One region of the Solibacillus sp. GQ1 genome, then DNA from elsewhere that is predicted to be linked to it. Evidence: predicted binding sites of a transcription regulator. Region 1 holds the regulator's gene; the other holds the start of a gene.

Region 1 (3,250 bases):
AAAACAAAATATCCGTCAAGCACCGCAGCGCACACAGGTGGCGATGAACAATTTTGTCATGACAGTCGGTGTTTCATTTAAACCTTTACATGATGAGGCAGTGCAAATTGCAAATGAGATCGGACCAATTGAAACGAAACGGGAAGGGAAAAAACCGGGTTTGCTTCATGCTTATGAGGAAATTGAAAAACAGGTGGAAAAAGGGCGAATCGGTTTTAAACGTAAATATGTACGTTGTTAATTGTAAAGAGTTATACCTTGTTTTTTCACAATACAATTGTATAAACTAAAATTATGGGAATTTCAAGGAGGCTTATTACATGAAAAAAAGTATTGCTATCGATATGGACCAGGTACTAGCTGATTTTTATTCGAAATTACGTGTGACATATAACGAAAATTTCGGAACAAATTTTACAGATGAAGAGTTTCTTCTGACGACACAGCGCGATTTGCCTCGAGAAGATGCGAAGAAATTATTTGCAATATTAAATGAGCCTGACTATTTCAGAGATTTAAAAGTACTGGATGAAGATGCGATTAAAGTCATTCAAGAGTTGCAGGAACATTATGAAATTTTTATTGCGACAGCTGCAATGGATGTACCGGGTTCATTTACAGCGAAATACGACTGGTTAATGGAGCATTTACCCTTTATTAAAACACAGAACATTGTGTTTTGCGGAAATAAAGCGGTAATACATACCGATTATTTAATTGATGACAGCCCACGCCAACTCGCAGCATTCAAAGGGACAGGTATATTGTATTCGATGCCGTACAATCGATCAGAAGAAGGTTTCATGCGTGTTCATAACTGGAAAGAAATTAAACAGTATTTTATAAAACAAATGGAAAGTGTTTAATAAGTAAAGGGTTGCGATTCTGCAATCCTTTTTTATTTTTGTAGTCATTTCGTATAACGCAATAGTATAATTTAAATTATTGGAATTATCTATAAATTATAAGGGGATAAAAAGAATGAAACCGATTATTGGATTAACAATGTATGATTTTGACAAGAAGTTGGATATTAATAACACGTATTTAATTTCAATTGAACAAGCGGGAGGTATACCGATTTGTATACCGAATGCTACAGAAGAAAACGTAAATGAGTTATTAGATCTAATTGATGGCCTCGTATTAATTGGTGGAGCGGATATAGATCCATTGTTGTTTAATGAAGAACCGCACCGTCATATCGGAAGTGTTGTACGGAAACGTGATGACAGCGATCTTTTATTGATGAATGAAGCCTATAAAAGACAAATGCCGGTTCTCGGTATTTGCCGCGGACAACAGATTATGAATGTCGCATTCGGGGGGAAGATAATTCAGGATATACCCTCACAAGTAGTGAACACAATTTTACATAAACAGCCTTCAAAGCGAGGGGAACTGGCACATACCGTTGAAGTAAAGACACCTAAATTTAAAGAGATTTTTAAAGAAGACTCATTCCGTGTAAATACATTTCATCATCAATCGGTTGGAAAGCTAGGGAAAGGGCTCGTTGTTTCGGCACTTGCTAAGGACGGCATCATTGAAGGGATTGAACATGAATCGCATCCATATTGTGTCGCGGTGCAATGGCATCCGGAAGAATTGGCTCCGAACGGTGATGTTTATGCACAGCGCTTATTTAATAGTTTTGTAGAAGCATGCAATAAATAACGAAAGGCTTAGTCGTTCGCGGCTGAGCTTTTTATTTTGTAAATAAAAAACTTGCCGATTCTATTAGAATGGCAAGTTGATGATTAATGGATATTTCGATAGAGGCCGACCACTTTACCTAAAATAGAAACTTGGTTGACAATGATTGGTTCCATTGAGCTATTTTCAGGCTGTAAACGGAAATGAGTTTTTTCTTTGTAAAAGCGCTTAACAGTTGCTTCATCGTCTTCCGTCATTGCTACGACAATCTCTCCATTGTTCGCAGTAGACGTTTTTTTAACGATCACATAATCCCCATTTAAAATCCCGGCTTCAATCATGGATTCTCCCATAATCTCAAGCATAAATAATTCCTCTTCCGGTGAGCCGTAAGCATCCGGCAACGGGAAATATTCCTGGATATCCTCGATTGCAGAAATAGGCAGACCAGCTGTAACTTTACCGATCAGCGGAACATGAATAACACCTTGTTTTGCGATATTCATCTCTTCCTGATCCAATATTTCAATGGCACGCGGCTTTGTAGGATCACGGCGGATAAGCCCTTTACTTTCTAAACGAGCTAAATGCCCGTGGACAGTTGAACTGGAAGCTAAACCTACTGCTTCTCCAATTTCGCGAACTGATGGCGGATAGCCTTTAGCACGAACTTCCTCTTTTATAAAAGTTAGAATAGCTTGCTGCCGCTTTGAAATTTTTTGTGTCAACTAACTCACCTCTTTATCATGCTATTTTTCTTAAAGTAAGTATAGCAGTATGCGAACATGAATGCAAACATAAGTTCGAAAAAACGGTTGACAAAAACATACGTTCGTATTATTATGAGAACAAACATTCCGAACGTACATTCGAAAGAGGGTTTTTCAAATGAAAAGAGTTAAATTAAATGGCTTCACATCAATGTTTCTACTATTCTCTGTACTTATGATTGCTTTATTCATGATGCAGGATGATAAAATTGAATTATACGAACACGTAAGCATAGAGCATGGCGATACTTTATGGTCGTTGGCAGAACAATATCGTGGTAAAATGGCTAAGCATGATTGGATCAATGAAGTAAAAAAGGAAAACGGAATGCTGGATGAAAAAGTTGTTTTAGGACAAGTATTGGTTGTGCCTGTAGAAAAAGATTCACAATACATAGCTCAGCTGAATGAATCCTCCGATATGCAATTGATTAAAGTAGCGAGAGGGAACAATGATAAAAACTAAAGCAGTGATCTATTGCCGTGTCAGTACGGATAAAAATACACAAGAAACATCGCTAGTGCGTCAGCAGGAGGAGCTGACAAAATACGCAAAATCATTCGGCTATAAAGATGTGGAGATTTTCATGGACCAGCATAGTGGATATGATGTCGATCGAGACGGATTACTCGACATGCTTGACTACATGAAAGAGTACGGTATTAAAGCATTATTTGTACAGGATGAAACCCGTTTAGGGCGAGGGAATGCCCGTATGGCAGTGCTGCACCTCCTGCAAAAATATGAAGCGACAGTATATACATTGAATGATGCAGGTCCTGTCGTATTAAACGAAATGGATACAATGCTGCTCGAAATTTTA
Region 2 (3,250 bases), 1.7 Mb from region 1:
ATGTATCAATTATTATCGCCGGCAATTGTTATGGCGGTTGCTTTTTGCGGAATCGTTTGGATGCAATGGCAAGATTGGTCATATACAATCGGAACTATTGAATTGGCAGGGAGAAATGTTACGGACGATCTTGTTATGACCGTTCCGATTATGACAGGACTCTTGCTGATGGCAGAAGGAATTTTAATTCGCCGGTATGGTGCCCGTTTTGCTTCACCGATTGTTGAGAAAACAAAGCGTGGATTAAATGGAATAGGCTATTTTAGTAAACAGCTTTGGATTTTGCCTGTCTTTACGATTATTCCAGGTGAAGGCATTCAAAATTTTGCGCCTTATTGGCCACAGTTTACGGTCGGAGCAGAACAGTTTTCGATCATCGTTTTCCCGTTTATTATCGGATTCCAGCAAATGGTGCGTCAAAAGCTGCCGATGAATGTTTATCCTCAAATGGGACGTTCAATTATTATGATCGGGCAATTTGTGCTGATCGTCGGATTGGCTGCATATTTTCTGCCGGTACTTGGTGCTGCTGCATTAGCATTAGGTGCGATTTCACGCACAATTATCGGCATTCATTATAGTCGTTCAGAAGACCGCAATAGTTATGCTGTTGTACGGAGTGATAAAGGTGTGATGATTGCCGGCATTTTACCGGATTCTCCTGCAGAGAAAATGGGACTTGTTGCAGGTGAGATTATTAAGCGTGTAAATGGACAAGATGTTTTTACAGAAGAAGATTTGTATAAAGCATTGCAGATCAATGCTGCCCATTGTCGTTTGGAAGTGCTTGATCATTCAGGCGAATTGCGTCTTGCCCAGCATGTTGTCCATCGTGATGATAATCACAAAATCGGGTTATTAGTTGTTAGTTAATTTCAAAAGAATCTCGGTAATACGAGGTTCTTTTTTTTGGCTGAAACGGGTATAAACAAATTATGTTAAGATTAAATTGTACTAGACAGCATTGGATAACTTCAGGAATTTTTATCGTTTTTGGTAGGGGTGATTGATTTATGTTAGATTGGCTGACAATCGATAATTTAGAAACAATTGTAGAGAAATATAAGTTATTAGGTCCTTTTTTCGGAATTTTATTAACATTTTTAGAATCATTTATACCGATATTGCCGCTGTTCGTAATAATTATTGCCAATGCCGCAGCATACGGTTTATTTTGGGGATTTTTACTGTCTTGGCTTGGAACGGTAGCAGGATCATACATGTTCTTCCTCATGATTCGCATGTTCGGAAAGTACCGTCTCTTCCGCCGGATTAAAGAACAGAAACAAGTAAAAAAACTGATTAACTGGGTGGATATTAGAGGATTTACCCCATTGTTTGTGCTGCTGTGCCTGCCGTTTACACCTGTTGTTGTTGTCAATACTGTTGCGGGTTTATCCAATATTAAAAAGAAGTATTATTTTTTGACACTCCTTATTTCAAAACCCATTTTAATCTTTTTAATTAGCTATTTAGGCAGTGATTTGCGTGATATTTTAACCTCTCCTGTAAAACTTATTATTTCAGCTGTCATTATTTTAATCATTTGGGGAATCGGAAAATTGATTGAACATATTTTAAATAAGCGTGTGGAAAGAGATTTGCGAGAGATTGGAAAGCTACGAAAACATAAATAAATTCTACGAGTCTTGTCTTTTAACAAATTGTGAAAAGACAGGGCTTTTTTGTATGATTGCAATTAATGCGCGAACATGTATTCTTATATTATAATAGAAGAAAGAAATAAAAGTGAGGTGGGATTTGTGACGTTACGAGTTATATCAGGACGGGCAGGCACGGGAAAAACAACATTGATTCACCGTGAGATTGTTGAAGATTTAAAAACAAATATATTTGGACATCCAATTTTTTTATTAGTTCCTGACCAAATGTCGTTTACAGCGGAATATGAGCTGACGACGAATTATGACATTGAAGGAATGATGCGTGCACAGGTAATGACATTCAAACGGCTTGCCTGGTTTGTGCTGCAAAATGAAGGCGGTATCGCCCACGAACGCATTGACGGCACAGGGTACCGCATGCTGTTGCGACGTATTTTGGAAGAACATCAGGAAGAATTCCTACTATTTAAACGAGCGGCAGGTAAACCTGGTTTTACGAAGGAAGTCGAGCAGATTTTAAAGGAATTCAGTCAATATCATATCGATGTGGAAACAATTGACCCGCTAATCGAATCATTAAAATTAAACGGTGCAAGTGAAGTACTGCTTCATAAATTGCATGATCTGAATATTATTTTAAAGCAGTTGCATGAGCGAATCGGGACTGAATATATTGATGGCGATGGCTATTTTCCGCTGTTAATTGAGCGCATTCCGAAAATGGAAAGCTTGCGCGATACCCACATCTATTTGGATGGGTTTGTTTCATTTAACGGACAGGAATTTGCCATTTTAAAAGAGCTTCTTATTTATGCAAAGCGTGTCACAATTGTTCTCCCGATGGAAAACCCAGAAATGGATGTACTCGAAGGATCGGTATTTTACAGAGCTGCGGTGACGTACGACAAAATAAAGAATGAGCTGCAAAAATTACGTTTCGAACGAGGAATTGATATTGAAGAGGAGGCGCGTGTTCATTTAGAAGTAAACTACCGTGCGACAAATCGGGATTTACTGCATATTGAACATTGCTTCGACAAAATTACGGATACACCAGTCGAATCAACGGGACATACGAAAATATTGGAAGGTGTAAACCCGCGCGCAGAAGTGCAAGGTATTGCCCAGGAAATTAAACAGCTCGTTCTGGAAAAGGGGCTTCGCTATAAAGATATCGGGATAATGTACCGCCAGGCGGATGTATATGATGCGATTATTGGAACGACCTTTACCCAATACGAAATTCCGTTTTTCTCAAATGAGAAGCGTGCGATGCTTTACCATCCGCTTATCGAATTCAGTCGATCCGTACTGGAGATTATTACGACAAACTGGAAATACGAGCCGGTTTTCAGAAGTATTAAAACCGATTTGTTTTTCCCTTACGGAGCCAATTTAGTCGCAATGCGTGACAGAGCGGATATTTTAGAAAACTTCGTCATCGCAAAAGGAATTGTCCATGACCGCTGGATGAAAGATGAAGTATGGCATTATCGCCGTTTTAAATCACTGGAAAAAGTAAATGCCGTTCAGACAGAGGACGAGCTGGAGCATGAGCAACTTTTAAAATCCGTCCGTGACTTAATCCGGGAGCCGGTACTGGCATTGCAGAACCGGTTGAAAGG

The links. The regulator LexA, encoded in region 1, represses DNA repair genes until DNA is damaged. The targets are predictions, from matches to a motif close to CGAACATATGTTCG.
Region 2: the regulator LexA is predicted to act here: its motif matches at 1,708-1,721, upstream of addB (helicase-exonuclease AddAB subunit AddB).

Annotation. Positions count from the first base shown of each region.
Region 1 is NZ_JCAXEX010000001.1:2,030,224-2,033,473, reverse strand. Features, by position in the region: gene AC6CH1_RS10440 (DNA alkylation repair protein) at 1-241, shown strand, start outside; gene AC6CH1_RS10435 (5' nucleotidase, NT5C type) at 321-866, shown strand; gene AC6CH1_RS10430 (gamma-glutamyl-gamma-aminobutyrate hydrolase family protein) at 982-1,677, shown strand; gene lexA (transcriptional repressor LexA) at 1,761-2,384, opposite strand; gene yneA (cell division suppressor protein YneA) at 2,545-2,892, shown strand; gene AC6CH1_RS10415 (YneB family resolvase-like protein) at 2,879-3,250, shown strand, end outside.
Region 2 is NZ_JCAXEX010000001.1:311,382-314,631, forward strand. Features, by position in the region: gene AC6CH1_RS01375 (PDZ domain-containing protein) at 1-873, shown strand, start outside; gene AC6CH1_RS01380 (TVP38/TMEM64 family protein) at 1,014-1,637, shown strand; gene addB (helicase-exonuclease AddAB subunit AddB) at 1,764-3,250, shown strand, end outside.